DNA from 3 places in the Arthrobacter sp. CG_A4 genome. Region 2 is predicted to be linked to each of the others. Evidence: riboswitches for the same ligand, from Rfam matches in the RefSeq annotation. Region 2 holds a riboswitch; each other region holds the start of a gene.
The links. Region 2 has a riboswitch for S-adenosylmethionine ahead of metX (homoserine O-acetyltransferase MetX). Riboswitches for the same ligand answer to the same signal wherever they lie in the genome.
Positions count from the first base shown of each region.

Region 1: linked by a shared signal. The riboswitch ahead of RCH07_RS10285 (aminotransferase class V-fold PLP-dependent enzyme) and the one ahead of metX (homoserine O-acetyltransferase MetX) in region 2 are both predicted to bind S-adenosylmethionine.
Region 3: linked by a shared signal. The riboswitch ahead of RCH07_RS17245 (DUF1737 domain-containing protein) and the one ahead of metX (homoserine O-acetyltransferase MetX) in region 2 are both predicted to bind S-adenosylmethionine.

Region 1 covers NZ_JAXCID010000020.1:16,486-26,600, reverse strand. The annotation lists gene RCH07_RS10290 (class I SAM-dependent methyltransferase) at 1-461, opposite strand, end outside; gene RCH07_RS10285 (aminotransferase class V-fold PLP-dependent enzyme) at 757-2,271, opposite strand; SAM riboswitch class IV at 2,307-2,419, opposite strand; gene hisN (histidinol-phosphatase) at 2,557-3,369, opposite strand; gene rsgA (ribosome small subunit-dependent GTPase A) at 3,459-4,574, opposite strand; gene aroA (3-phosphoshikimate 1-carboxyvinyltransferase) at 4,558-6,066, opposite strand; gene RCH07_RS10265 (DoxX family protein) at 6,075-6,623, opposite strand; gene RCH07_RS10260 (sigma-70 family RNA polymerase sigma factor) at 6,867-7,796, shown strand; gene rsrA (mycothiol system anti-sigma-R factor) at 7,793-8,053, shown strand; gene RCH07_RS19290 (50S ribosomal protein bL37) at 8,146-8,220, opposite strand; gene RCH07_RS10250 (PadR family transcriptional regulator) at 8,317-8,937, opposite strand; gene RCH07_RS10245 (DUF4097 family beta strand repeat-containing protein) at 8,937-9,779, opposite strand; gene RCH07_RS10240 (GDSL-type esterase/lipase family protein) at 9,877-10,115, opposite strand, start outside.
Region 2 covers NZ_JAXCID010000012.1:83,536-93,650, forward strand. The annotation lists gene RCH07_RS07430 (bifunctional o-acetylhomoserine/o-acetylserine sulfhydrylase) at 1-1,115, shown strand, start outside; SAM riboswitch class IV at 1,260-1,375, shown strand; gene metX (homoserine O-acetyltransferase MetX) at 1,387-2,592, shown strand; gene RCH07_RS07440 (mycothiol transferase) at 2,678-2,983, shown strand; gene RCH07_RS07445 (MFS transporter) at 3,146-4,528, shown strand; gene RCH07_RS07450 (LysR family transcriptional regulator) at 4,629-5,534, opposite strand; gene mmsB (3-hydroxyisobutyrate dehydrogenase) at 5,714-6,631, shown strand; gene RCH07_RS07460 (CoA-acylating methylmalonate-semialdehyde dehydrogenase) at 6,663-8,147, shown strand; gene RCH07_RS07465 (hypothetical protein) at 8,260-8,790, opposite strand; gene RCH07_RS07470 (SGNH/GDSL hydrolase family protein) at 8,867-9,742, opposite strand; gene RCH07_RS07475 (alpha/beta hydrolase) at 9,826-10,115, shown strand, end outside.
Region 3 covers NZ_JAXCID010000053.1:5,525-15,639, forward strand. The annotation lists gene RCH07_RS17215 (DMT family transporter) at 1-705, shown strand, start outside; gene RCH07_RS17220 (chorismate-binding protein) at 810-2,894, shown strand; gene cls (cardiolipin synthase) at 2,917-4,392, opposite strand; gene RCH07_RS17230 (aminodeoxychorismate lyase) at 4,486-5,466, shown strand; gene RCH07_RS17235 (glycosyltransferase) at 5,490-6,791, opposite strand; gene RCH07_RS17240 (hypothetical protein) at 6,799-7,773, opposite strand; SAM riboswitch class IV at 8,061-8,175, shown strand; gene RCH07_RS17245 (DUF1737 domain-containing protein) at 8,300-8,548, shown strand; gene RCH07_RS17250 (rhodanese-like domain-containing protein) at 8,545-8,964, shown strand; gene RCH07_RS17255 (O-succinylhomoserine sulfhydrylase) at 8,965-10,115, shown strand, end outside.

The DNA.
Region 1 (10,115 bases), on a different contig from region 2:
TGGACCCACGGGACTGAGGTGTCCAGCTGGTTCCAGATCAGGCCCAGGACGCCGTGCGGGCGCAGGATCCTGGCGAACTCCGTGCTGGCCAGGAGCGGATCGCACCAGTGCCAGGCTTGGGCGACCGTGACCAGATCGAAGGCTTGAGCCGGCAATCCTGTGTGTTCGGCGGTGCCGGTGACGGCGGAGACGGCCGGGAGCATCCGGCGCAGCTGGTCCAGCATGCCGGCGGACGGATCCACTGCCACGGCGTGCAGCCCTCGTGCGACCAGCAGGGCGGTGAACTTTCCGGTGCCGGCGCCGATATCCGCGGCGTCCTGCGCCCCGGCCGGGATCAGCCAGTCGGCCGACTCTGCGGGGTAGCCCGGGCGGACCCGCTGGTAGTGTTCGCCGCCGTCCTGGAAGCTCTGCCCGAGCTCCTGGCGGCGCTCGCGGTCCAGTTTGGGGCCGCCGCGTGTCACGTGCGATCTCCTTCGGCCAGATCCGGATGGTACCTCTCGAATTTACCGCACCCTGCGGAGGAGCGTTTCCAGCCCAGGCCGCTAGCTCGGGTCGCTGGTGGTCATTTTCCCTGGTTCGTCGGGGTCAGGCTGGACCGGGTCCTTCGCATGCCGGGGGACATGCCCATTCTTCGAACCCGGGACTGGGCTTAATGGCACTATGTCCATCCGCTGGCTCCGGCGCGGGGCATGTCCCTGAGCCCGGCCGTCCCACACTCCCGGACCCGAACCCCCGACGAACTAACCAAAATGTCCGCTAACCCAGGCCGCAGGGTGCCGCCCCGGCGGTGCCGGGCGTGTTGGGCGCCCACTGCGGGTAGCTGCGGGAGTCGTTGGCCGGCACCCAGCGGCCGGCATCCACCACATAATCCCAGCCCAGGCCGTTCTCCCTCAGTTCCTCCAGCCCTGCCAGCAGCCGCTGGGCGTCCTCCATCCGGGAGCCGACGCCGAAGCTGGCCCGCAGCGAGCCGGAGGGCAGCCCGAGCCGGCGGAGCAGCGGATGCGCGCAGAAGCGGCCGTCACGCAGGCCGATGCCGTGCTCCGCGGACAGGTACGCGGCCACCAGGCCGGCGTCGTAGCCCGCCACGGAGAAGTTGACGACGCCGATGCTGCCGCTTCCAGGCCCGCCGCCGTCAGGCCCGCCGTTGTCGCGTCCGCCGCCGTCCGGCCCGCCGATGTCGCGTCCGCCGTCGTCAAGGCCGGAGTCGGAGAAGATCCGGTGGACGGTGACGCCGTCGATCCGCTGGAGCCCCTCGACCAGGAAGGACCGGATGGTGTTCTCGTGGGCCTGCCACTGCTCCGGATCCAGGGCAGCGATCACCTGGGTGGCCCGGGCTAGGGTTGCGGCGCCCAGGACATTGGGGGAGCCGCCCTCGTGCCGGGCCGGCCCGGTGGTCCAGCTGACCGTGTCGAGCCGGGCGTCCTGCACGGCCCCGCCGCCGGCCAGGTGCGGGGTGCCGGCGTCCAGCCAGTCCGGCCGGCCCACCAGGACGCCGGCGCCGAAGGGCGCGTAGAGCTTGTGGCCGGAGAAGGCGAGGTAGTCGACGTCGTCCGCGGCGATGTCGATCCTGCGGTGCGGGGCCAGTTGGGCGGCGTCGACCACGATCCGGGCGCCGAACTCGTGGGCCAGCGCTGCCAGCGCGCGGATTGGCAGGATTTCGCCGGTGACGTTGGAGGCGCCGGTCACGGCGAGCAGGCTGACGCCGCCGTGGGACAGTTCCCCGCGGAGCCGCTCCAGCGTGGCGGCCACGGTGGGGGCGGCCACAACGCTGCGGTGCGGGACGGCCTGCCACGGCAGCAGGTTGGCGTGGTGTTCGATGTCGAGGAAGAGCACCTCGCCGGTGTGTTTGCCGCCGGCGACCGGCAGGCAACCGGCGAGCAGGTTCAGTGAGTCGGTGGTGTTCCGGGTGAAGATCACGGAGTCGTCCGGGCGTCCGCCCACGAACTCGCGGACGATCGTCCGGGCGTTCTCGTACACGGAGGTGCTGATCTGGGAGGCGTAGCCGGCGCCGCGGTGGACGCTAGCGTAGTACGGCAGGATCTCGTTCAGGTAGGCCGAGACGACGGACAGCGCGGGTGCGGAGGCGCCGTAGTCCAGATTGGCGTAGCGGACGTGGCCGCCCTGGATCAGTGGCGCCTGGATCTCGGCGCCGGTGACCGCCGAGAGCGGCCGGCGGGCGACGGCGAACGCGTCGTCCGGGCGCCCGGCTTCTGCACCGGGGTGGAACCCGGGGGCAAATCCGGAGTTGGCGGGAAAAGTGGCAGTCGTCATGGGACCTCGCTCGAGACAGGACCCCATTTGCCGGGGATCCGCGCTTGCCGGGTCCGTTCCGGACCGGCCAGGTCGTCACCCGGGGCACCCCGCCGCGAAGGAGGGTTGCCGGCCAGCAAACCGGGGTTTAGCGCTGGCACTCGTGACCTGCTTCGAGCCTAGGACATCCGCGCCGGCGGCGAACAGGGAGTGCCGCATTGTGAAGCGCTTTGTTACGCGGCGCCACGAACGGGCACCCTCAAATACGACAATCGACGGCCGCCGCCGTCGATTGTCCGGCAGCCGCTAGAGCAGGTCGTCTAGTCCCGGGTTGAGGCGCCTGAGCACCTCGGAGTGCAGGATCGAGTTGGTGGCCAGGGCGTTGCCGCCGAACGGGCCATCTTCCCCCTCGAGGGAGGTGAAGCGGCCGCCCGCCTCGGTGACGATGGGGACCAGCGCGGCCATGTCGTAGAGGTTCAGTTCGGGCTCGCACGCGATGTCGACGGCGCCTTCCGCCACGAGGCAGTAGGACCAGAAGTCGCCGTAGGCGCGGGTGCGCCAGACCTCCTCGGTGAGGCCGAGGAATTCATCCAGGTTTCCCCGCTGCTTCCAGCCGCCCAGGCTTGAGTAGGACAGTGAGGCATCCGAGAGCTCAGAGACGTTGGAGACCTTCAGCCGGGTCGCGGCGGCCAGCGAGCGGCCCATGTACGCACCGGCGCCCTTGGCAGCCCACCAGCGCTTGCCCAGTGCCGGGGCGCTGACGACGCCGACAACCGGCTCGCCCTCGTCCACAAGAGCGATCAGGGTAGCCCAGACGGGAACGCCGCGGACGAAGTTCTTGGTCCCGTCGATCGGGTCGATGATCCAGCGCCGCGAGCCGTGGCCGGAGCTGCCGAACTCCTCGCCCAGCACAGCGTCGCGGGGTCGGGAGCGGGAGAGCTGGCCGCGGATGGCTTCCTCGACGGACTTATCGGCATCGGTGACCGGCGTCAGGTCCGGCTTCGTCTCGATCCGAAGGTCGAGCGCCTTGAAGCGGCTCATGGTCTGGGAATCTACGGAATCTGCCAGTACATGGGCAAGGCGCAGGTCATCGTTGTAGCTCGAAGCGGGTTGACTCATGGTTCCAAGCTACCGCCAAAGCGGGCAGCCGACCGGGAGGCTGCGTCGCTGCGCCACGGGAAGCGGGACAGGCGGGCGCAACCGACACGTCAGGAGACGGTGCCCAGTTCCTTGACGTCCTGCGCTTCCATCCGCGGGTCGGTGCCCAGCAGCCGGCGCAGCGAGGTCAGCCGGGCGGGGCCTGACGGGCCGGCATGTCCCCCCGCTACCCAGGCGTCGACACCGCAGTTGACGGCGCTGGTGTTGTGCTTACAGCCCCGCTCGCAGCGGTCGGTGCCGGGTTCCAGATCCGGGAAGGAACGCAGGATCCGGTCCGGGTCCACATGGGCCAGGCCGAAGGAGCGGATGCCGGGGGTATCGATGATCCAGCTGCCGGACGGCGCATCGTTGACCTTGAGGGCCAGCGCCGAGGAGGACGTGTGCCGGCCGCGCCCGGTCACGGCGTTGACGCCGCCGGTGGCGCGCTCGGCCCCGGTCAGGGCATTGACCATGGTGGACTTTCCGACGCCGGAATGGCCCAGCATCACCGTGACCTTCCCATCGAGGTAGCCGCGTAACTGTGAGACGGCGTCCTTGTCGAGCCGTGCCGAGAGCCCGTCGTCCGAGCGGGCGTCGATTCCGGAGGCGGCTGAATCCGCCGTCTTGGAAATGATCACCGGGAACGCGAGGTGCTGATAGTTGGACAGCAGCCCGGCGGGATCCTTGACGTCGGCCTTGGTGACGAGCAGCAGGGGAGAAATGCCGGCGTCGTAGGCGGCCACGAGGGCGCGGTCGATGAAACCGGTCCGGGGTTCAGGGTTGGCGGCCGCCACCACGATCACCAGCTGGTCGGCATTGGCGACGACGGCGCGTTCGATCGGATCGGTGTCGTCCGCGCTGCGCCGCAGCAGGGTTTTGCGGTCCTGGATCCTGACCAGCCGGGCCAGGGTGTCCGGCTCGCCGCTGACGTCCCCCACAAGGGAGACGAAGTCGCCGGCCACCACAGGGTTGCGGCGCAGTTCCCGGGCGCGGGCGGCGATGATCTTGCGTTCCTCGCCTGTGCCCTCGCCGACGACGGCGGTGTAGCGTCCGCGGTCGACGGTGATGATCCGGCCGGTGACGGCATCGTCGTAGCTGGGCCGGTCCTTCGTACGGGGGCGTGAGCCCTTCTTATTGGGGCGGATCCGGACATCGGATTCATCCCAGGAGTCAGTGCTGCGTGCCACTGGCGGCGTCCTTGTCTGCCGGGGGTGCGTCGGACGGGGGTGGGTCCGCGAGGGGTGCGTCTGCAGCGGATGCGTCCGCCGGGGGTGCGTCTGCCGGGGGTGCGTCCGACGGGGCGGGCGTCCCGGGGGAGGACTGGGCCAGCATGGCTTCCCACAACCGGGGGAAGTCCGGCATGGTTTTGGCCGTGGTCGCGATGTCCTCGACCTCGATGCCGGCTACGGCCAGGCCCAGGATGGCGCCGGCGGTGGCCATACGGTGGTCCGCATAGCTGTGGACGGCGCCGCCGTGCAGCAGAGCGGGCCGGATAATGAGGCCGTCGGACGTCTCTTCGGCGTCGCCGCCGAGGCGGTTGATCTCGGCCACCAGTGCCGCCAGCCGGTCCGTTTCGTGGCCGCGGAGGTGGGCAATGCCGCTGAGCCGGGAGGATCCGGAAGCCAGGGCACAAAGGGCAGCCACGGTGGGCGCGAGTTCGCTGGTTCCATCGAAGTGGGCGCCCTTAATCTCCGGGCCGCCGGTGACGGTCAGGATGCCGTCCTCCAGCGTAACGGTGGCTCCCATGGTGGTGAGAATGCTGCGCCAGAGGTCTCCCACCTGGGTGGTTCCGGCGGGCCAGTCCGGGATCCGGACCGTGCCGCGGGTTGCCAGGGCTGCCGCGAGGAAGGGGCCGGCGTTGGAGAGGTCCTGTTCGATGCGGCGGTCGAAGGCGCGGATGGGCCCGGGGGAGACAGCCCAGTGGTTAGGGACCGAGTCATCCACGGTCACTCCCACGCCGCGCAGCACGGCGACGGTCATGGTGATGTGGTCCATGCTGGGCACGGGCTTACCTGGATGTTCGGTGCTGCGGTGTTCCAGGTGCAGCCCGTCCGTGAAGCGCGCACCGGCCAGCAGCAGAGCGGACACGAACTGCGAGGACGCGCTGGCATCGATGACAAGGTGCCCGCCGCGGACCTCACCGGTGCCGTGGACGGTGAACGGCAGGGACGACGCCGGCCCGCCGTCGGCCGCGCTGACAGCGACGCCGAGCCCCGTGAGAGCCTCGACGATGGTGCCCATCGGCCGGTTGCGGGCGTGCAGGTCGCCGTCGAACAACGTATCTCCGTGACGCAGTGCCGCCACCGGGGGGACGAAGCGCATGACGGTGCCGGCCAGGCCGCAGTCGATTCCGGTGCCGGCCGCAGGGCTGTCCAGGCTGATGGGGGTGATTTCCAGGTCGGGGCCGAAGGCACCGTCACCGGGGACCTCCGTGATGGTGGCGCCGAGCCGGCGCAGCGCCTCGATCATCAGGGTGGAGTCCCGGGAGTGCAGCGGCGCCCGCAGTCGCGAGGGCCCGTCGGCGATGGCAGCCAGCACCAAATACCTATTGGTCAGGGACTTGGAGCCCGGCACGGTGACCGTCGCGTCGACGGGCCGTCCGGCGAACGGTGCCCGCCAGAGCGGGGCGACGCCAGCCGGGACGGGGAGGGCAGCTGCGGTGGGGGTGGTGCCGGCCATGTGCTTGCTTATGCTCCGACGGTGTGGTCTACGGCCTTACGTACCGCTTTGTCGGCTTTCTTCAGCTGCTTGCCCGTGGTCTTCCTGACGTCCGAGGCGAGGTGGCCGGCGTTCTTCCTGGCGTCGGCCGCGAGGTGCTCCGCGCGCCAGGCCAGGCTGGGCTTGCCGTTCGTGTCCACGGAGGCCAGCAGCACGCCGCCCGTCAGCGAGACGTTCTTCAGCAGCTGCTTGCGGCGGGCGTCGCGGCCCTCCTTGGAGGTGATGTCCGCGCTGCGCCATTCGACGTAGCCATTGAGGGCGGAGATGACGGCCAGGACGGTGGCGGCAAAGCGGGCAGACTTGCCGAGCGCGAAGAGGACGCCGGCACCTACCTGGGTGCCGCCGATGACGCGGGCCAGCACCTTTTCATTGGTCTGGAACGGCAGGGACTCAGCCGCGCGGCGCAGCAGGGGGGACAACTGCGCCGCAGTGTCATCCGCATTCTTCAGCTTGTCCACACCGGCAAGGACGAAACTGGAGGCGAGCATGGGGCGGGCGAGAAAGCGGACAAACGGCATGAATTTCCTCCTGAAGAGACGAACCGCGGAATCGACGCGGGAGAACCGGTTCCAGTCTTGCACTTTTGCGGAATATTTGCCCGCCGGACGTGGTTGTCAGTGACAGGTTCCAGCGGCTCTTCGATGGCTGGATTTTGAGTCGGATCAGCCCGGTAGCCGGGCTGCAACACACGGGCACGGCCGGACCAATCCGGTGCGGCCCGGGGAGGCGGAGATTTGATTCTGGTCAAGGACAGTGTGGAGCTGGCAGCAGATCCCCTGCAAGCGTGGGGCGTCGCCCGCCAGGATGGTTCCGGTGCCCGCCGGATGGTGACAGTAGACTTGAAGGCGATGAGCACCATGGATCCGGCCGTTGCGGCCATGCACGAGGTAGCCGGAAACGGTACCGCGCCCGCCAAGTCACCTGTTGCCGGGCCCGCCGGCGCACCCCGTGAGGCTGCCCCGGCGGCTGAGGAAGGCCTGGCTGCGCCGGGTGTCGATGCCCAGGGTGTCGATGCGCCGGTCAACGAAGCCGCCGTCCGGGAGACGATTGTGGATGGCCGGCCGCTGGACGTCGCGGTCGAGTCGGCGGACGAGCGCCGGGTCCGTTTTGAACGGGACGCCATGCAGTATGTGGACCAGTTGTACTCCGCGGCCATGAGGATGGCAAGGAATCCCGCAGATGCCGAGGACCTCGTCCAGGAGGCCTACACCAAGGCCTTCTCCGCGTTCCATCAGTACAAGCCCGGCACCAACCTCAAGGCCTGGCTGTACCGCATCCTCACCAACACCTACATCAACCTCTACCGCAAGCGGCAGCGCGAGCCGCTGCAGTCGAATTCGGACACCATCGAGGACTGGCAGCTGGCCCGCGCCGAGTCGCACACATCCTCGGGGCTGCGTTCGGCTGAAGCCGAGGCGCTGGACCACTTGCCGGATTCTGACGTTAAGCGGGCGCTGCAGGCGATCCCGGAGGAGTTCCGCCTCGCGGTGTATTTCGCCGACGTCGAGGGCTTCGCGTATAAGGAAATTTCAGACATTATGAACACGCCGATCGGGACCGTTATGTCACGGTTGCACCGGGGCCGGAAGATGCTGCGGGATATGCTCGCCGACTACGCCGCCGAGCGGGGATTCAAAGCCGCAAATACCGCTGCGGCGCCCGGAAGCAACAAACAGGAGAACAGGAAATGAGCGACTGCCAGGGACTGGGCGATTGCGACGACGCCCGGATGGAACGTATTTACGAGTATCTGGACGGGGCGCTTACGCATGATGACATTGCTGAGATCAAAGATCACCTGGACGGGTGCCCGGAGTGTTTTGAGCAGTACGACCTCGAATGTGTCATCCGCGTAATGGTGAAGCGTTCGTGCACGGAGGCGGCACCGGAGAACCTTAAGAACGCGATCCTCGACAGGATCCATACAATCCGGCCCGTCGAAGCCTGAGCGTCCGCGTCCCACGGCCACAAAACGAATGACCCCGGAATCCTCAAGGATTCCGGGGTCATTCGTTTCAAGCTGTTAATTCAAGCTTTTGCTTAGGCGTTGGGGCGCTTGCCGTGGTTCGCGCCGCCACGCTTACGGTCACGACGTTTACGTGCACGTTTGCTCATAGCTGGCCTCCTTAATATTGGTACTCACAAGAGCTGCCCTCAAGTCTCCCACATCGGGACCCGGGCCGCGAACCGGCGGTCTGCCCGCCAGCTGCCTCAGTCGAGCGAATTGCGGATCGAGATCCGGGCCTGGTCCAGCACCGTCTTGACCGTCTCCAGTGTCACTGGAGTGATGGGCTGCCGGCCGCCGTGGCGGCGCAGCTCCACCCGGATGTCGTCGCGGAAGGTCTGGACCAGCATTTCCGCTTCGCGCAGGCGCCGGTCGCTCTCCTGGGAGTAGCGCGGGCCGGTGAGTGCGCCGACCGTGGATCCTGCCGCACGGGCCGTGGAGCGTGCCGCCTCCGCCGTCGCGGCGAGGTCGGCCCGCAGCCCGCGCATATTCTCCCGGATATCCTGCCGCAGGTTGTCGGCGAGACGGCGGACCGAGGCCGAGATGTCATCCTCCACTCCGGCCAGTTCATCCCGCCTGCTGTTGAGCTCAACGAGGCCGGCCGGGGTGATGCTGTAGTTGGTCCGGCGGCCCTCCGTCCGGGTGGCCACCAGACCTTCCTCCTCCAACTTGCCGAGCCGCGGGTAGATGGTGCCGGCGCTGGGGGAGTAGGTGCCGCCGAACCGTTCGCTGAGTGCCTTGATGAGTTCGTAGCCGTGCTTGGGGCCGGACTCGAGCAGCGCGAGCAGATACAGGCGCAGCGCTCCGTGGGCAAAGACCGGAGGCACTAGTGCCCCGTTTCGGGATCCGCGGTCGGCTGGCCGTGGAAGACGGAGGTTTTTCCCGAGACGGAGTTGGTGCGGACCAGCATGAGCTGGGCATCAGGTCCCGCGATGGTCTCCACGGCACCGCCGGGCTGGGAATATTTCTGGTCATCGATGACCACAGTGCCGCTGGCGGTCTTGGCGATAATGTCCACGCCGACGTCGTGCGGCAGCCGGATAGTGACGTCCCCGGACACGGAATTCGAGCCGAAGTCCTGGGTGAAGCCGTGCAGATCGAAGCCCAGGTCGCCGCTGACGGTGTTCGCCCGGACATGGCTAAGATCGCCCGAGGCTGTGACCTCGCCGGAGACGCTCCTGGCTGTGAAGACGCCCTGGTGGCTGCGGGCGATCACCTCGCCGCTGACGGTGTTCACGGACAGGTTCCCGGACGTGCCGTCGGCCAGGACAGAACCGGAGACAGTGTTCAGCCGGGTGTGCCCGCTGAGGCCGGATACCATGCCGTCGCCGCTGACGGTTCCCGCCTCGACCTCGACGCCGGCCGGCAGGGCGATGCTGACGACGACCGAGTTGCTGCTGCTGTTGTTGACGGTGCCCATGAGGTTCTTGAACCAGCCCTGCGGGCCGTGCAGCTGGTGCCGGATCTCGAGGCGCCCGTTGACCAGGCTGATCGCGAGAGGGTCGCCGGAGACCTCGGAAACCTCGATCCGGGCAACGGCCTCGTCGTGGGTGACGACGTCGAAGCGGCCCCGGACGATCCCGAGCTTGAGCGAGCTGACGCCGTCGACGTCGATGGTCTGCGGGCCGGTGACGGTCCACGTGTTTCCTGCCGATTCGTGTTCTGTCATGGTTCCTCCGGGAAGGCGCTACGGATGCCAATCATTGCGATATATCGCGACTACGAAACTCACGATATATCGCCTTGCGCCCCGGGGTCAAGGCCAGCTACTCCGGCGTGTCAATGCCAAGCCACTGGAACCAGCCGCGGTGCAACACAAGCCACGCCATCAGCCCGTAGCCCGCCTGCCCCGGGGTGCCGTTGTTTGCCGCGAGGTCCTGGCGCCACTGCTCGTGGTTCAGCAGCGGCGAGAAGGTGTCCACGTAAAGGTGCTTGCGGCGGTTGGTGACATCGGCGAAGGCCGTGTTGAGCTCGCCGAGCCTGCGGTTCTGCGCCGGGTCCAGGG
Region 2 (10,115 bases):
AGCAGAGGGTGGCGAGCCTGGAAGGCGGCCTCGCGGCGCTGCTGCTGAGCTCCGGCCAGGCCGCCGAGACCCTGGCGATCCTCAACGTGGCCGAGGCAGGCGACCATGTTGTGGCCAGCCCCAGCCTCTACGGCGGCACCTACAACCTGCTGGCGCACACGCTGAAGAAGTTCGGCATCTCCGTGACCTTTGTCAAGGACCCGGACAACCTGCAGCAGTGGCGCGATGCCGTCCGGCCCAACACCAAGCTGTTCTTCGGCGAAGTGGTCTCCAACCCCCGCCAGGACGTTCTGGACATCGAGGGCATTTCGACGGCCGCCCACGACGCCGGTGTGCCGCTGATCGTGGACAACACCCTGTCAACCCCCTACCTGATCCGCCCGATCGAGTGGGGCGCAGACATTGTGGTCCACTCCGCCACCAAGTACCTCGGCGGCCACGGCACCGCGATCGCCGGCGTGATCGTGGACTCCGGCAACTTCGACTTCGGCAAGGACCCTGAGCGGTTCCCCGGCTTCAACACCCCCGATCCCAGCTACAACGGCCTCGTGTACGCCCGGGACCTGGGCAAGGACGGCGCCCTCGGCGCGAACCTTTCCTACATCCTCAAGGCCCGCGTCCAGCTCCTGCGCGACCTCGGCTCGGCGGTGTCGCCGTTCAACGCCTTCCTCATCGCCCAGGGCATCGAGACCCTGAGCCTGCGCGTCGAGCGGCACGTCGCCAACGCCACCACGGTGGCCGGATGGCTTGAGGCACGGGACGACGTCGAATCCGTCGCCTACGCTGGGCTGCCGTCCAGCCCCTGGTACGAGCGCGGCCGCAAGTACGGTCCAAAGGGTACCGGCGCCGTCGTGGCGTTCAACATCGCCGGGGGAGCGGAGGCCGGCAAGCGCTTCGTCGATGCCCTCGAACTCCACTCCCATGTGGCGAACATCGGTGACGTGCGCTCGCTGGTGATCCACCCGGCGTCGACCACCCACAGCCAGCTGACGCCGGAACAGCAGGCGATTGCCGGCGTGACGCCGGGTCTGGTGCGGCTGTCCGTGGGCCTGGAACACATCGATGACATCCTCGAGGACCTCGACGCCGGATTCCGCGCGGCCAAGAGCGCCTGAGCACCGCCGCTCCCGGCGTGCCGCCGCTGGAAATTCGGGCGCTTGAGCTTAGGGGCGCTGGAAATTTGGGGCGCGCGACGCCGGGAGTCATACGGTCGTCACAATCTTCGCCACAACGGTGCCTCCTTTCGTAAACTGAATGAAGGTCATGAGTGCCAGTGACAGCCCCGGCTTGCTGGCCGGCAACCCTCCTTCCGCGGCGGGGTGCCCCGGGTGAAGACCTGGCCCGCCGGTCAGCTGACGGCGGGCAAGCGCGACGTTAGGTCCTCACATGAGCATTGCCGTCTCCCGCAAGGGCGTACCCGGGAACAAGACCCCCCACAACCCAGCTGCCCCGCCGGAAACGGAGAGGCTGGAAACCGGACGCCCGGAAGCAGCCCGTTCCGAACGAGTCCCGGACGGGACCGTGCAATACCTCCGGATCGGGGACCTCCAGCTCGAATCCGGCTCGACGCTGCCGGACATCACCCTCGCCTACGAGACGTGGGGGACCCTCACCCCGGACGGCTCCAACGCGGTGCTGATCGAACATGCACTGACCGGGGACACCCACGTCACCCGCGGCGCCACCGAGGAACCGGGCTGGTGGGAGCAGCTCGCCGGCCCCGGCGCCCCGGTGGACACGGACACGTACTTTGCTGTCTCCGTCAACATCCTCGGCGGCTGCTACGGCTCCACCGGACCGTCCTCGCCGGCGCCGGACGGCAAACCCTGGGGCTCACGCTTCCCGCTGGTCACGCTGCGGGACACCACCGCGGCCGAGGCCAGGCTGGCCGATGCCCTCGGCATCCGCTGCTGGCACGCCGTCCTGGGCGGCTCCCTCGGCGGCGCGCGCGCCCTCGAGTGGGCCGTCAGCTACCCGGAGCGGGTGTCGCGCTGTGCCGTGATCTCCATCGGCGCCAGCAGCACCGCCGAGCAGATCGCCTTCGCCCAGGCCCAGACCCTCGCCATCCGGCAGGACCCCAACTTCAGGGGCGGGGACTACTACGGCGGTCCGCAACCGCAAGCCGGCCTGGCCCTGGCGCGCCGGATCGCGCACATCACTTACCGCTCCGCCGCGGAACTGGACGGCCGCTTCGGCCGGAACGCCCAGGACTCCGAGACCCCGCTGGAAGCCGGTTCCCTGGCCGGCCGCGGACGCTATCAGGTGGAGAGTTACCTTGACCACCAGGGCAACAAACTGGTCCGCCGCTTCGACGCAAACAGCTACATCGCCATCACCGAGGCGCTGATGAGCCACGACGTCAGCCGCGGACGCGGGGCACTCGAGGAGGCGCTGGCTCCGGCCACGGCGGACTTCCTGATCGCGGCTGTCGACTCGGACCGGCTGTACTTCCCTTCCCAGTCCCGGGCCCTCGCCGACGCATTGCCGGGCGAGGTGGCGGTGCACACCATCGAGGCGCCGATCGGCCATGATGGCTTCCTCACCGAGATCGGCCAGCTCAGCGGCCAGCTCCGGCTGAACTTCTTCGGCTAGCCGCTCTTCGGCTCTTGTACTGCCGGACCGGCAGTCCGGGCGCGGTGGCCGGGCTCAGGGACATGCCCCGCGCCGGGGCCAGCGTATGGACATAGTGCCCTTATGCCCAGTCCCGGGTGCGAAGAATGGGCATGTCCCCCCGTTACCGGCACAAAAAGGTTCAGGTCCGGCCCTCCGCGCACTCTGGCAGGGCGCCGTCGTACGCTCACGCTCCCTGGTGGCAGAGACCCTGGCCGGCGGCGGGCTGGACTCGCTGGCCCTGCGCACCTGGCCCGACGGCGGGGCGCCCAGCCTGCGCTGGATCGTCTGCCACATGATCGAGGAGTACGCGCGGCACAACGGCCATGCCGATCTTCTGCGCGAATCCGTGGACGGAAGTACCGGAGAATGAGGAGCCCGTGTGCATTTTTGCAGACGGGCCCTGCACTAATGGCCGTTGAGGCCGCGGGCATGAGCGCCCATAATCGTTGAGAATGATGCCCGTGTCACACGTCACAGGTATTCTCTGTCCAGTGGTCCATAGGGTGTCGACGGAGACACCGAAGGAGTCGACATGACTACGCAAAATGCCGCCGCGAGGCGCCCGGAAGAGCCCGATGTCAAGACGTCCGGCCTGAAGAAGGTTGTGACGGCCTCCATGGCCGGCACGGTGGTGGAATGGTATGAGTTCTTCCTCTACGCCTCCGCCGCCACCCTGGTCTTCGGCAAGCTGTTCTTCCCGAACTCCGGCACTGAGCTCGACGGCATCATTGCAGCCTTCGTGACCTATGCGGTCGGTTTCGTTGCCCGCCCCATCGGCGGCATCGTCTTCGGGCACTTCGGCGACAAGTTCGGCCGCAAGCAGCTGCTCCAGCTGAGCATCATCCTCGTCGGTGTCGCCACCTTCGCGATGGGCTGCCTGCCCACCTTCCAGCAGATCGGCTACTGGGCGCCGGCACTGCTGGTCTTCCTGCGGTTTGTCCAGGGCTTCGCCGTCGGCGGCGAATGGGGCGGCGCCGTCCTCCTCGTTGCCGAGCACAGCCCCAGCAAATCCCGCGGATTCTGGTCCAGCTGGCCGCAGTCAGCTGTTCCTATGGGCAACCTGCTCGCCACCGGCGTGCTGTTCACCCTCTCCTCCACGCTGTCCCCGGCTGACTTCCTCAGCTGGGGCTGGCGCGTGGCGTTCTGGCTCTCCGCCGTGATCGTGGTAGTCGGCTACTACATCCGCACCAAGGTCCAGGACGCCCCGATCTTCCTCGAGGCACGCAAAGAAGTTGTGGTGGAGAACAAGGGATACGGCGTCGCCGAGGTCTTCCGCCGCTACCCGCGCGGCGTCTTCACGGCCATGGGCCTGCGCTTCGCGGAGAACATCCTCTACTACCTTGTGGTCACCTTCTCCATTACTTACCTGAAGATCGTGGTCCAGACGGACACCTCGCGCATCCTGCTGCTCCTGCTGGTGGCGCACTTCGTCCACTTCTGTGCAGTGCCGCTGGTGGGCAAGCTCTCCGACGCTTACGGACGCAAGCCCGTCTACATGGCCGGCGCCATCCTCGGCGGGACCTGGGGCTTCTTCGCCTTCCCGATGATGGACACCAAGAACGACCTGATCATCCTCGCCGCCATCACCATCGGCCTCCTGTTCCACGCCCTCATGTACGCCGGCCAGCCGGCCATCATGGCCGAGATGTTCCCGACCCGGATGCGCTACTCCGGCGTCTCGCTCGGCTACCAGGTCACATCAATCGTGGCCGGGTCGCTGGCTCCGATCATAGCGACGGCGCTGCTGAGCCAGTTCAAGTCCTCCACCCCGGTGGCCATCTACCTGCTCGGCGCCTGTATGGTCACGATGGTGGCAGTGTTCTTCCTCAAGGAAACCCGCGGCATCTCACTTCACGACGTCGACGCCGCCGACGCCCGCGGCACCGCCGACCTCCTTGCCGCCGGCAAGAAATAATACGGCAAGAGGCAGCAGCCAGAAGTAACTTCCGTCAGGCAGAACAACGGCCCGTGTCCCCGCACTGCGGGGCAGGGGCCGTTGTTGTTGGCCGCCGGGCTCAGCCCAGCAGGACGTCCTGGCGCTCGGCGATCTCGGTCCGGATCGTGGCCAGCACAGCCAGTACCGGGGCCGAGCGCAACGATTCCGAGCGTGCCACCGCCCAGATCGGCAGCTGGCGCTGGAAAACGTCCGGCAGTACGGGCAGGAAACCGGAGTTCCCGGCCACCAGGAAGTTGGGCAGCAGCCCGATCCCGGCGCCGCGCCGCACGGCCTCGAGCTGGGCGAAGATGCTGGTGGCCTGGAAGCTGGACCGCGGCATGGGGAGCTGGGTGGAGCGGTGGCCGAGTTCCGCGACCTGCAGCGCCGATTCCACGTAAGAGACAAAGCCGTGCCGCCGGACGTCGTCGAGCGTCACCGGCAGTCCGCGTTCCTGCGCGTACTGCGGACTGGCGTAGAGCCGGAGGAAGTAGTTGGACAGGAAGATGGTCTGCGCGTTGCTGACGTCCATGTTGCCCACCACCACTTCGAGGTCCACGCCCGAGCGGTTCCGGCTGACCTTGCGGGTGGCGCTCAGCATCTCCACGTTCAGCAGCGGGTGCTCCTGCTGCAGCCGGACCAGTGCCGGGGTGAGGAACTCGGCGCCGAAGCCGTCCGGGGTGCTGATCCGGACCAGGCCGGAGAGCGCATCCCCGCTGTGGGCAATGCGGTTTGACAGCGCACCGAGGGTACTTTCGATTGCCTCGGCCGCAGTCACCGCCTGGCTGCCGAGCTCCGTCAGCTCCCAGCCGTGCGGGCTCCGCTCGAGGGTACGGCCGCCCAGCTGCTTGTCCAGGGCCAGGATCCGCCGGGAAATGGTGGTGTGCGTGGTGCCGAGCGTCTCCGCCACCGCGTTAAACCGGCCCAGCCGGGCAACGGTCAGCAGGATGAGCAGGTCATCCGGGCTCGGAAGCCGCCTTAGGTCCACAACCGTCCGCCTTTCGAAGTATGTGCATCGATGCACATGGCATCTGTAGTTTTTCGCCTTGATTGCACTGTAACAGGGTGTGATGCTGGACACGGAACGTCCGGCGAAACGGCCGGATTGTGCGGACGCGGACAAAGACCCATGAAGTACGCACGACACAAAGCAAAGGAGCTTACGCCATGGCAGTAATCGCTTGGATCGGACTGGGGAACATGGGCGGGTCCATGTCGGTGAACCTCGCCAAAGCCGGCCACAACGTCCGCGGCTTCGACCTCAACGCCGAGGCCGTTGCCGCCGCTGTGGCCGGCGGCGTGAAGCCGGCCGGCAGTATCGCCGAAGCGGTCGACGGCGCAGACGTCGTCTTCACCATGCTGCCCAAGGGCGAGCACGCCCGCGCCGTGTACCTCGGCGGGGACGGCGTCCTGGCCCACGCGGACACCCGCACGCTGCTGGTGGATTCCTCCACGATCGACATCGCCTCCGCCCAGGCCCTGCACGACGCCGCCGCTGCCGCCGGCTTCCGCTTCGTCGACGCGCCGGTCTCCGGCGGGATGAGCGGCGCCAAGGCTGCCACCCTGACCTTCATGATTGGCGGCGAAGCCGGCGCCGTGGCCGAGGCCACCGAGTACATCAAGCCGATGGCTGCCAACATCATCCCCACCGGCGGGGCCACCACCGGCCAGGCCGCGAAGATCTGCAACAACCTCATGCTCTTCATCAACCTGGCCGCAACGGCCGAGGGCGCCGTTTTGGCGGACCGGCTCGGCCTGGACAAGCAGGTTTTCTGGGACATCGCCTCCGTCTCCTCCGGCGACAGCTGGGCGCTGCGCACCTGGTATCCGGTGGCCGGCGTGGTTCCCACGGCCGCTTCCAACAATGATTTCGCCCCGACCTTCACCACAGAGCTGGCCAACAAGGACATCGGACTCGCCATCAGCGCCGCCCGTGACACCGGCACCCCGCTGGTGATCGGCGAGCACGTCCAGCAGCTCTTCCAGCAGCTCGTCGACGCCGGCCAGTCCGGCATGGACTGCTCCGCGATCGTCAAGCTGGTCGACGGCAGCCTCGACTCCGCCAAAACAGAAACTGCCAAGTAGCCACCGCCCTCTCCACGAAAGAGACCCACCCATGGAACGCATTCCGCACTTCATCAACGGCGCCCTGATTTCCGACGCCGATCGCTACGGCCCTGTCTTCAATCCGGCCACCGGCGAGCAGGAGAAGGAGGTCGCCCTGGCCTCCGCAGTCCGGGTCGAGGAGGCCATCGACGCCGCCCGCGCCGCCCTGCCGGGCTGGCGCGCCACCAGCCTGGCCAAGCGCACCGCCATCTTTTTCAAGGTCCGTGAACTGCTGATGCAGCGTAGGCCCGAACTGGCGGCCCTGCTGACCAGTGAACACGGCAAGGTCCTCTCCGATGCCGAGGGCGAGATCACCCGCGGCCTGGAAAACATCGAATTCGCCACCGGGCTGTCCCACGCGCTCAAGGGCGAGCGTTCCGAACAGGTCGCGGGCGGCGTCGACGTCCACTCGGTGCGCCAGCCGGTCGGCGTCGTCGCCTGCATCACGCCGTTCAACTTTCCCGCCATGGTGCCGCTGTGGATGATCGGCAGCGCCCTGGCCTGCGGCAACACCGTGCTGCTCAAGCCCAGCGAGAAGGACCCGTCCTCGGCCGTCTTCATCGCGCAGGTCTTCGCCGAGGCCGGCCTGCCCGCCGGAGTCCTCAACGTGGTCCACGGCGACAAGGAAGCTGTCGACGTGCTCCTTGAGCATCCGGCCGTCAAAGCCATCAGCTTCGTGGGCTCGACGCCGATCGCGCAGTCCATCTACAAACGCGCCGCCGATCACGGCAAGCGGGTGCAGGCCCTGGGCGGCGCCAAGAACCATATGGTGGTCCTGCCGGACGCGGACCTGTCCATGGCCGCCGATGCCGCCGTCTCAGCCGCCTACGGCTCCGCGGGCGAGCGCTGCATGGCCGTCAGCGTCCTGGTGGCCGTCGGGAACATCGCCGACGAGCTTGTCGGGGCGATCAGCACCCGGATGGCCACGCTGAAGATCGGCCCCGGCACCGACCCCGCCTCGCAGATGGGCCCGCTCATCACCGCCGAGCACCGCGACAAGGTCGCCTCCTACGTGGCCGGTGCCGCCAATGAAGGCGCCACCGTGGTGGTGGACGGCCGGGCCCAGGAGTTCGACTCCAACGGGTTCTTCATCGGCGTCAGCCTGATCGACCACGTCAAGCCGGGCATGAAGGTCTACGACGACGAGATCTTCGGCCCCGTCCTGTCCGTGGTCCGGGTCGAGACGTACCAGGACGCCGTCCGGCTCGTCAACGACAACGAGTTTGGCAACGGCGTGGCGATCTTCACGCGCGACGGCGGCGCAGCGCGCCAGTTCGAGTTCGACGTCGAGGCCGGCATGGTGGGCGTCAACGTGCCGATCCCGGTGCCGGTGGGCACCTTCTCCTTCGGCGGCTGGAAGAACTCGCTCTTCGGCGACACCCACATGTACGGCCCCGAAAGCATCCGCTTCTACACCCGGGGCAAGGTGGTCACCACCCGCTGGCCGGACCCGTCCACCTCGGTGATCGACCTCGGCTTCCCGCAGGTCGACTAACCCCCCCCGGGCCCCCCGGCCCCGCCTCCCCAAAAGGCAACGCGGGGTCATATACGGCCCATCCGGCACCCGATCATGGGCCGTATGTGACCCCGCGTTGTTGGTAAGGGGGTCAGCCCTTCATGATCTCCGCGCGCTGGGCCATGTAGTCCTCCATGGCGAGTTCACCGTTGCTGTACCGCTGGTCCAGTTCCGCCAGCTTGCGCGCCCGAAAGCCCTGCGGTGCCGACGGCGGCGGGGGCACCGCAGGTCCCGACGGCTGCTGGACCTCAGCGGGCTGCTGTCCGAACTGCTGCGCATCCTGCTGCTGGAAGGGCTTGGGCTGGTTGCCCGGGTAACCCGGGCTGTCCTCGTAGGGGACCGGCGGCTGGTAGCCCGCCGGCGGCGTTGGAGGCTGCGGAGCGCCCAGCTGGCCGAAGCCGCCGTAGTAGTCCCGCTGGGTGAAGCCGTCACGGGGCTGCTTGTTCTGCTGTCCGGGGTAGTTCCCGGCATCGCCTCCGGGAGTATCGCCGGGGAACTGCCCGAACTGGCCAGGGAAGCCGCCCGGCATACCCTGGTCCCGATTCCGGCCGCGCACCGACTTCCTGTAGTAGCGCATCCCTATCGGGATCAGGAATGACAGAACGATGATCCAGAAGAACATATTGTTCACGGTACGGCGCCTTTCAGAAAGTGTCCTTCCAGCTTAACGCCCACACCCTGTCCGCCGTGCCGGGGTGCTACGTGCGCGCGGGTTCCTCGGCACCGGGCGGGCCTTCGCCGGAGCCCAGCGGAACACCGGGCCCGAACACCGGGCCGGGCAGCGGTCGCTTTGCCGTCATACCGTCGCCGGAGGAACGGTGCCGCAGCCGCCGCACCACCCACGGCATGAAATATTCGCGGGCCCACACCAGGTCCCCGGTCCGCGCCTCCCGCCAGCTCCGCTGCGGCAGCGGCTTGGGGGAGAGCGGCTCGAGCGTGTGCCGGACGTTGAGGGAATCCAGCACCATGGCCGCGATGGTGTGGTGTCCCAGCGGCGAAAAGTGCAGGCGGTCCGCGTCCCACATCTGGGGATCGTTGAGTTGCCGCAAGGACCACATATCCGCGATGACGGCGTCGTGGCGGGCAGCGATGGTGCGGAGGTTCTCGTTGTAGATGGCCACCTTGCTGCGGACCCGGCCCAGCACGGACGAGCCGGTGTCGGGTCCGTTGAAGAGCACCACGGTTGCGCCGCCCAGGCCCAGGATCTGCACCAACGAGTCCAGCTTCTCCGCCAGCAGATCGGGATCGCCGCCGGGCCGGATCAGGTCGTTGCCGCCGGCGGACAGGGTCACGAGGTCCGGGCGGAGCGAAAGGCAGTGCGCCAGTTGCTGGTCCGCGATCTGCTGCAGGAGCCGGCCCCGGACGGCGAGGTTGGCGTACGCGAAACCCTCGTGGCCGTGGCTCAGTTCCTCGGCCACACGGTCGGCCCAGCCCCGGTGGCCGCCGGGGCTCGCGGGCTCGGGATCGCCGATGCCCTCGGTGAAGGAATCCCCCAGGGCCACGTAGCGGGTCCACGGGTGGGTCACGGCAGTAGCTGGCGGATTGTCCATGGCTTCGGTTTCGCTCACCTTCATATCCTGCACTGTTCCAGTAAAACTACGCCACCGAAAGATGTTACCGGCGGGTAATGGGAAAGTGGAACTGCAAGAATGGAGCCATGACTCACGCTCCTGCCTTTCCCGCGCCCGTTGTCCTGTGGTCCACCGCCGAGGAGGACCGCGCCGGAAAGCCGCTGCTGGTCCTGCTGCATGGCTACGGCGCCAACGAACAGGATCTGCTCGGACTGGCGGATGTGCTTCCCGCCGGGTTCGCGGTGGCCTCGCTGCGCGCACCCCTGGTCTCCGGCCCCGGGTTCACCTGGTTCCCGCTGACCGCCTCCATCGACTACACGCTCGACGCCGTCCAGGACGCCGCCACGTACGTGCAGGACTGGATCGACTCCGTCAG
Region 3 (10,115 bases), on a different contig from region 2:
CAGTGGACGCGGCTTGCGGTGGTCGCCGGCGGGATCGTCGTGGGCTTCCCGTTGCTCACCTCGTTCGCACTCACGACGGCGCCCGCCACCCACGGTGCCGTCGTCATCGCGCTGCTTCCGGCCGCGACGGCAACGGCCGCCGTCCTCCGGGCCCGCGAGCGTCCACCGGCAGGCTTCTGGGTCGCGAGCGCCATAGGCGCTCTGGCGGCGATAGTTTTCGCCTCCGCCCAGTCCGGGGGCTTCGGGCAGCTGGGCTGGGCGGATCTGCTGCTCCTCGGCGCTGTCGTGGCCGCCGCCATCGGCTACGCGGAGGGTGGCCTGCTCGCGCGCGAGCTCGGCGCCTGGCAGACCGTGTCCTGGGCGCTTGTCCTCGCATCCCCCCTGATGGTCTTCCTGACAGCGCTCTCCGCTGGCCAGCAACCGCCGTCGGGCACGCCCGTCCAGTGGGCCGCCCTTGCCTACCTCGGCGTCGTCAGCATGTTCCTCGGTTTCTTCGCCTGGTACCGCGGCCTGGCCATCGGCCCCATGGCACAAGTCAGCCAGATCCAACTCATCCAGCCCGTGCTGAGCATCTGCTGGGCCGGACTCCTACTGGGTGAGACTTTGACCTGGCCCACCATCTTCGGCGGCCTCGCCGTCATCCTCTGCGCCGGCATCGCAGTCCGTGTGCGGCAAATCCCGCCGCCCGCGGCACAGCTTGCCTGACGGTTCACCCACCATCAGGTCCTTCCCGGCGCAACGCCAGCGGCCGGGACGGCCCGGGCCGTTAACATCCCGGACCAGCCCGGGCAGCGGGTACGCTCTATTTCATGAGTCCCGCACCCGTCATCATCGCCATTGACGGACGCTCGGGCGCAGGCAAGACCACCCTGGCGATCGAACTGGCGGCACGGCTCCGCGAGCACCACAAGGTCTCACTTTTTCATCTGGAGGACATCTACCCCGGCTGGAACGGACTTGCCGCCGGCATTGAACGCTACGCCTCCACGGTCCTGGCGCCGCTCCGCCGCGGTGAGCCGGCCCGGTGGGTCAGCTGGGACTGGAACAACCACTACGACGGCGGGACCCGCACCACCCGGCCGGCCGAGATTATCCTGGTCGAAGGCGTCGGCGCCGCTGCCGAAGCGGCCCGGCCCTTCGTGGATGCAGTGATCTGGGCCGATGCGCCGGAGCAGGACCGCCGCAGCAGGGCGCTGGCCCGCGACGGCGACAGCTACCAACCATTCTGGGCGCAATGGGCTGCCCAGGAGGAGGAGTGGCTGGCCGCCGATGACGTTCCGGCCCACGCCGATGTGCACGTGCTCAACACCGCCGACGCCGACGCGCCGGAGGAGGTGCTGCAGGCCCTCCAGTACCTGCCCGCCGTGGCCCCGGTGCTGCTGCCCGAGCTCGCGGCCCGCCGCGGCCTCCAGCTACGGGCCGAACGGATCGACGCTGTCCCGGACGCCGCCCGGCTCTTTGAGATGCTCTTCGGCCGCTCGCGGAACGCGGTGTGGCTCGACTCATCCCTGGACCCGGCGGGTCCAACCCACTACGGCCCGGCCCCCGAAGCCGCGGAACGCAGCCGCTTCAGCATCCTGGCGGACGACGGCGGCCCCTTCGGCCAGGCGGTCCGGCACAGCTCCGGGACGACCTGCGTGGGCGTCGGAAATTCCACTGTAAGAACCGAGGGACCGTTTTTCCGCTGGCTGGACGGCGTCTGGGGACGCCGGGCCCTGCGCGCGCCCGAAGGCTACCCCTGCGACTTCACTCTGGGCTGGCTCGGGTACCTCGGATATGAGCTCAAGCGGGAGACCGGCGGCAGCGACGTCACCGCGGGCACGCCGGATGCCTGCCTGATTTTCGCCGGCCGCGCCGTGGTGCTGGATCACCTGGAACGAACGGTGTGGGTGCTGGCACTGGACACCGCCGACGCCGGGGACTGGCTGGCGACAGCCCGTGCCGCGGTGGCGGCGGCCGAAGCGGCGCCGCCACCGGTGCCTGCCGGCGAACGTGCCGCCGTCGTACATCCCGCCGTCGAACGTTCCGCCGGGCCGGCCTTCGCCGCGCGCGACTCGGAGGTCTCGTACAAGTCCAAAATCACCGAGGCCCAGCGTGAGATCGCGGAGGGCAACAGCTACGAGGTCTGCCTCACCACCGTCCTGACGGCACCCCTGATTCCGGGGGAACTGGACCCCTGGCAGGCCTACCTGGCGCTGCGCCGGCGGAATCCCGCCCCGTTTGCCAGCTATCTGCGCTTCGGGGACCTCACCGTGGCCAGCACTTCGCCGGAGCGTTTCCTCCGGATCGCGGCCGACGGCGGGATGCGGGCCGAGCCGATCAAGGGCACCCGCGGCCGGGACGCCGACGCGGGACGGGACGGGCTGCTGCGGCGGGACCTCGAATCCTCGCCCAAGGACCGGGCCGAGAACATCATGATCGTGGACCTGCTGCGCAACGACCTGAGCCATTTCGCCGTGCCAGGCTCCGTGTCCGTGAGCCGGCTGTGCACGATCGAAAGCTACGCCACCGTCCACCAGATGGTCAGCACCATCGACGCGCGGCTCAAACCCGGTGCGCCGCGCGCCGAAGCCGTCGCGGCCTGCTTCCCCGCAGGATCCATGACGGGCGCCCCCAAAATCAGTACCATGGCCATTCTGGACCGGCTCGAAGATGCACCCCGCGGCATCTATTCGGGCGCGATCGGCTATTTCTCACTCAACGGCGCCACCGACCTCGCGGTCGCGATCCGGACTCTCGTGGTCACGGAGCAGGCCGGCGGCGGGGCCGGTCTGAGCCTCGGCGTCGGCGGGGCGATCACGGCGGATTCCGCACCGCAGGAGGAGTACCAGGAGATCCGGACCAAGGCCTTCGGCGTCCTCTCCGCGCTCGGCGCGCAGTTCCCGCCCGGCTGACGCCTCTGAAGAGTGCGCCGGGCTACTGCAGGGTCGCGGTCAGCCGTGCGACGTTGTCCACATACTTGACCAGCATGGGACGCTTCATCCAGTCATCGAGGACAAGTTCGCGCGAGATGTCCCGGTAGTTGTCCTCCACGGCACGGATCCGCCTGACGATGTCCTCGCCCAGGACCATCACCGAGACCTCAAGGTTCAGCGAGAAGGAGCGCATGTCCATATTGCTCGAGCCAAGCACTGCCACTTCGCCGTCGATCGTGAAGTGCTTCGCGTGCAGCACGAACGGCGCCTTGTACAGGTAGATCCGCACCCCGGCCTCGAGCAGGGCCTCGTAGTAGGACTGCTGGGCGTGGTGGACCAGGAGCTGGTCGCCTTTTTCCGAGACGAACAGTTCGACGTCGACGCCGCGTTGCGCCGCCGTCGTTACGGCGTAGAGCAAAGAGTCGTCCGGGACGAAGTAAGGGCTGCAGATAGAGACCTTGTGCTGCGCCGAGTAGATCAGGGTGTTGAAGAGCCGCAGGTTGTTTTCGGTGATGAAGCCGGGTCCGCTGGGGACCACCTGCGCCGTGATCGCCCCGGCGTGGGGTTCGGGCCGGTGCGCCAGTTGGTCCTCGAGCGCCTCGTCCGTTTCGCTGAGCCAGTCCGTGGCGAAGACCACGTTGAGGGTGGTGACGATCGGGCCGCGGAGGCAGGCCATCAGCTCCACCCACTCGCGGCCCACCTTGCGGTGCCGGGGGTTGTTGTAGGACGGCTCGATCAGGTTCTGCGAGCCGGTGAAGGCGGTCTCGCCGTCGATCACCATGATTTTGCGGTGGTTGCGCAGATCCGGCCGGCGCCACTGCCCGCGCACGGGCCGGAGCGGCAGCATGGGCCGCCAGCTGATTTTGCCGGCCTTGAGCCGGGCGATCAGTTTGCGGTAGCCCGGGATCCGCAGCGTGCCCAGGTGGTCGAACAGGAGCCGGACTTCGACGCCGCGCTCGGCGGCCTCTTCCATTGCGGTCAGCAGATCGTCCGTGAAGTGGTCCGAGCTCAGGATGTAGAACTCCGCGTTGACGAAGCTCTTGGCCTCCCGGACCGCCGCCGCCATCGCCTTGATCGAGTCGGGGTAGCCGGGCAGCAGCTCCACACTGTTGCCGTCCACCATGGGCAGCGAGCCCAGGGTCTTGTTCAGTTCCGCGGCGGACGCCACCCATTCCGGACCGCTGTACCGGCTTTCGAGATCAGCCAGCTCGGACGTGCCGGCGCGGACCCGCCGGTTCACGGCATCCTGCTGCGCTCTACGCTTCCGCGACAGCCGGAAGTTACCGAACAGCAGGAACAGCACCACGCCCACGGCAGGGACGAAGAAGATGATCAGCAGCCACGCCATCGCGGTGGTGGGCCGGCGGTTTCCGGGGATGATGCCGAGGGCCAGCACGCGGATGGCGAGGTCGATCAGGGTCAGGATGAGAATGGCCCAGTATGGGAGTGATTCCGCCAGCGAAAATGGCCACAGCACAGGCGAACCCCTCCAGTCCAGGACCCGCGGAACAGTTCCGAATCGGGCAACCTGCAAATCTTATCCCGTGGCCGGCCGCACTAAGCTGAAGCCATGACTTCTCCTGCCTCCGGTCCCGGCCCCGTCACGGTTCTGGTGTTTTTGGATCCCGCGTTCGAAAGCGGCCGTCTTGCCGATGCCTCAAAACCCCAGCTGATGGTCACTGACCAGGGCGCCACGCGCGGTGACGGGGTCTTCGAATCCCTCCTTGCGGTCGGCGGGAAGCCCCGCAAGCTTCAGGCCCATCTGGACCGCCTTGCCGGATCCGCCGGTCTGCTGGAGCTGGATATTCCTGCCCCGGACGCCTGGCGCCGGGCGATCGAGACCGCGATCAGCGAGTACCGGGGCCCGCGCACCTCCGCCGAACCGGGCACGGACGAGGGCACGGAAGAGGGCACAGACGAGGTGGCCGTGAAGCTCCTCGTGACCCGCGGCGTGGAGGGCACCAACACACCGAGCTGCTGGGTCCAGGCTTCGGCTCCCGGTGCCGCCGGGCGCCGCCAGCGAGAGACCGGAATCGACGTCATCCTGCTGGACCGCGGCTACGACAGCGAGGCCGGCGAGCGCGCCCCCTGGCTCCTGATGGGCGCCAAGACCCTCTCTTACGCCGTCAACATGGCAGCGCTACGCTACGCGCACGCCCAGGGCGCGGACGATGTCATCTTCGTCTCCGCGGACGGCCGGGTCCTGGAGGGCCCGACGTCCACCGTGCTGCTCGCCCACCTGGAATCCTCCGACGACGGCGCCGGCGGTGTCCGCACCGTCCGGCGCCTCATCACGCCGCAGCTGGACAGCGGGATCCTGCCCGGCACCTCGCAGGGCGCCCTCTTCAAAGCCGCCAAGGCCGCCGGCTGGGAGCTGGGCTACGGGCCGCTGGAGCCGGACGATCTGTACGACGCCGACGCCGTCTGGCTGATCTCAAGCATCCGGCTGCTGGCCCCGGTCAACCACATCCACGGCAGGGAAATCGGCACCCCGGAACTGCGCAGGCAGCTCACGGCCGAGCTCAATGCGCTCTACGCCACCATCGACTAACCACGATCTACAGCAACGCGGGGTCACATAGCGCCCATCCGGCGGCCCGGGACGGGCCGTAGGTGACCCCGCGTTGCCCCATGCTTTCGGTTCCGGACCGTCCGGCCTTCGGCCCCGCGCCCGGAGCCGCTCCGCCGCCCTGCCAGGACGCTGAGCTCCTTCACCAGAGCGGCCAGCAGCGCAAGACCGCGGTATACGGCATAGACCGGGAGAAGCGGGAACACCCACACCCGGCGCAGCTTCCCCCACGAGCCGTTGATCACCAGCTCCAGCGCCGCGACTCCCAGCGTCGCGGAAATCACCACGCCGCCCAGCACCGCCCAGGCATCTGCTCCGAGCCGGCCATAGCCCAGCGGCACCAGACAGGCCAAAGTGAGCAGGCCCGCGAGCTGGAGCACGGGCCCAAAGACAGTGACCAACAGCGCCGCCATGAGGCTGTCACCGAGGGCGCGCCGCCGCAGGTCCCCTATCGCGCACTTGTGGATCCACAGGGACTGCAGAAGCGACCGTTCGCGGCGGACCTGGTGGCTCCAGAGCGCGCCCATATTCGACGGCCCCGCCTTCCGGATCAGGGCGCGCGGTGCAAAGACAACCCGGTACCCGGCCTGGCGCACGCGCCAGCCCAGCTCAAGGTCACCCTCCGCCGTGTCTTCGCGGAATGGTCCCACCTCGGCAATGACGGCGTGGCGCACAGCTGTCATTCCCCCGGACATGGTGGGGAGGCCGCCGGTCACCGACTGTGCGCGCCAGGTGGTGCCGCTGCCCAGCCGGCGGATGAGGTCCAGGACCCGGGCCGGACCCGACGTCGGCTCCGTTGTCCCTTCGCTGCCGCGGACCGCCCCGGTGCGCTGGTCCTCGAAGCCTTGAAGCATCCGGTCGATGGTGCGCGGGGTCACGGCCGCGTCCGCGGCCAGGAACATGAGGATCTCCCCTGTGGCGTAACGGATGCCCAGGTTCAGTGCGCTACCCGTGCCGGCATGGGACTGCGCCGTGATGACGATCCGTCCGTCCTGCGCGGCGAACCCCGCCATCAGCTCGGCGGTGTTGTCGGTGGAGCCGTCGTCCACGATGATCAGCTCGTACCGCTCATACCTGCTCGCCTGGACGGACCGTACGCAGTTCGCAATCACAGCCGCCTCGCTGTGCGCCGAAACAATGATGGACACCGTAGGCCAGCGGGCCCAGAGGCCGGGCGGGCCGCTGCGCCGTCGGCGGGTGGCCCGGACCTCGAACCAGGCCGCAAGCGGCAGGGCAAGGACTCGTGCCAGCCCGAGGGCCAGGACCGGCAGCCCGAGGGCCATCAGCCAGGTGTGCTCCGCCGCCATGGCCGGCTCAGCCCAGCACTCTTGCGTAGACAGCCGGGCACCGCCGGAAGGACGCAGGGTTGAACGACGGGAGGAGGAAAGTCGCCAGAACCGCGTCGAGCAGCTCGGGCGCGGACGCGCTGCTGGCCCCAAAATGTGCACTCACGCCCAGCACCACAGGGGCCGCATCGGCACGGCACCGGATCTCGACGTCCACGGGCCCGGTCAGGCCGAGTACGCGGACGGCGGCCAGGGCCAGCTTGCCGATCCCGGCGGCTTCGCCCGCCGCCACCCGCCGGCCGGTCCCCCCGCCTCCGGAGTCTGTGCTTCCGGAATCCCCGCCTCCGGAGCCCGGTCTGCGCGGCCCGGTCTGCTCGAAGACGACGGCGACTGGCGCCATGGCGTTGTGCACGGGTGTGCCGAAGACCATGGCGAGGTACGAGGTTCCCGGTATGAACTCCTGGACGATCTGGCCCTCCGGCACAAGTCCCCAGTCCACCGCACCGGCTTCGGCCAGCACTTGAACACCCTGACCGGCCTGGGCCGACCTCGGATTCAGGACGACGGGACCGCCCAGTGCCGCCAGGGACGCCGGCGCGGCGGCGAAGTCGCTGGCCACGCCGAACCGGGGAACGGGGATCCCGGCCGCGTGCAGCGTCCACGCGGTGAAGAGCCGGTCGTTGGCGAGGGCGACCGGGCCAGGGTCGGCGACGATGAGCCGGATGCCCTCGGCGAACCCGGCGCGGGCGGCGGCCAGGTACGGAAGCTCCTCGCTGAGCGTAGGAATGACCACATTGAGGGATCGTGCGTCGATGAGCCGGCGGAGCGCAGGGACCCAGTCCGGATCACCAGGCGGCGGGATCCGGACGGTCTCGGCGCCGTCGGGGCCCGGCACGTCGCTGTTGTCGGCGCCGAGAACGGGAATTCCCCGGGCCGACAACTGCGCAGCGACGGCGCAGCCGGCTGCGCTGCCTACTCCGGTGACCAATATGCGCGGACCCATGGTTCCCCCTCCACTGCGTCCCGCCGCTGCCGGTTCTCCGGCAACGGCGGTTCACAGGCATCTGAGACCTTGCCGGCCATGCGGCCGGACCTGTCCTCCCAGTAGACCGGCCACCGGCCGGGGGCACACGAGTGGCCACTACTTGCAACGCCCGCCCCGGCACCACTGCCGTCCGGCACAGCTACCTGCTTCTCGAGGGGCCACCATGAGGTCACGGACCGGTCCGGTTACTAAACATGACGACGACGGCGGTGCGGGCCGGCGTCGTAAGTGTTACGTTTTTGGGGAGTAATGAGACCCGGCACCAAGCCCTGACTGGCCGGTCGGCAACCCTCCCTTTCGCGGCGGGGTGCCTCAGGTGAATACTCGGCATATCGACCATTCGAGCTGCAAGCGTGAAAGAAGGAGATCCGTCGTGACTGACGCGTCCGCCCCCGCCGTGCCAAGCACAGCACCCGCCCCGTCCCCCGCGGCAACTGCCGCAACCGCCGCAACCGCCGCGACCGCCGCGACCAAAGAGGGGAAACTGGCCTACCGCCTGTTCACCGGCCCAGACGACCGCGCTTTCTGCGAGCGCGTCTCGGCCGCCCTGGCCGAGGGCTATGTGCTGCACGGAAGCCCCTCCGCCACCGTCAACGGCAGCAGCGTCATTGTTGTCCAGGCTGTGGTGCTGCCGGCAGCAATCGCCATCGCTGACGCCGCCGTCGCAAGCGCTGTCGAGGATCTGGACAGCGACGGTTTCGGCTACGAAGAGACCATCGAGGGCCACGCGTGAGGTACGCCGGGGACCTCAGCCCGCAGGAAGCCTGGGCCAGGCTTGAGGCGGGCGCGCTCCTGGTGGACGTCCGCACCGAGGATGAATGGGCCCACATCGGCGTCCCGGACACCGCATCCGCGAACGGCACCCGGAACGCCCCGCTGTTCATCCAGTGGAACCTGGCCGGCGGTATCCCCAACAGGCAGTTCTTGGACCAGCTGAAGCAGCAGGCACCCGAAGATCACGGCACCGAACTGATATTTCTCTGCCGTTCCGGCGTGCGCTCCATCGCCGCCGCGGAGGCCGCCGCCGAGGCCGGCTTCACCTCGTACAACGTCCTCGAAGGCTACGAAGGCGAACCGGACCGGCACGGCGGACGGACCGTCAACGGCTGGAAGAACCGGGGCCTGCCCACCATCCGCGGAAAGCACTAGGTGACCTTCAATCCCGACGCCGCCGGCTGGGGCCCCGGCACGCAGGCCGTCCGCGGCGGACTCGACCGCACCGGCTTCCAGGAAACCACCGAGCCGATCTTCCTCAACTCCGGTTTCGTCTACGAATCAGCCGCCGCAGCGGAACGCGCCTTCACCGGCGAGGACGAACGCTTCGTCTACTCCCGCTACGGCAACCCCTCGGTGGCGACCTTTCAGGAACGCCTCCGGCTGCTCGAAGGCACCGAGGCATGCTTTGCGACGGCGTCCGGGATGTCGGCGGTGTTCACCGCCCTCGGCGCGCTGCTGGCGGCGGGCGACCGTGTGGTGGCCGCCCGCTCACTGTTCGGCTCCTGCTTCGTGATCCTCAACGAGATCCTGCCGCGCTGGGGCGTGGAGACGGTCTTCGTGGACGGCCCGGACCTGGCGCAATGGCAGGCCGCGCTGGGCGAGCCGACGACGGCGGTCTTCTTCGAGTCGCCGTCGAACCCGATGCAGGAAATCGTGGACATCGCCGCCGTGAGCGAACTGGCACACGCCGCCGGCGCCACGGTCGTCGTCGACAATGTCTTTGCCACTCCCCTGCTGCAGCGCTGCGGGGAGCTCGGCGCGGACGTGATCGTCTACTCCGGCACCAAACACATCGACGGCCAGGGCCGGGTGCTCGGCGGCGCGATCCTGGGTACCAGGGAATTCATCGGGGGCCCGGTCAAGCAGCTCATGCGCCATACCGGCCCGGCGCTCTCCGCGTTCAACGCCTGGGTGCTGACCAAGGGCCTGGAAACCATGGCCCTGCGGGTGAACCACTCCGCGGCGTCGGCCCTGCGGCTGGCCGAATGGCTTGAGGGACAGCCCGCGGTGAGCTGGGTGCGGTACCCGCTGCTGAAATCGCACCCGCAGTACGGGCTGGCCGCGAAGCAGATGAAGGCCGGCGGCACGGTGCTCACGCTTGAGCTCTCGCCGTCGGCGGGCCGCTCCGCCAAGGACGCCGCGTTCGCCCTGCTGGACGGGCTGCGCATCATCGATATCTCCAACAACCTGGGCGACGCGAAGTCCCTCATCACCCACCCCGCCACAACAACACACCGTGCCATGGGCCCGGACGGCCGTGCGGCGATCGGGCTTAGCGACGGCGTCGTGCGGCTCTCCGTGGG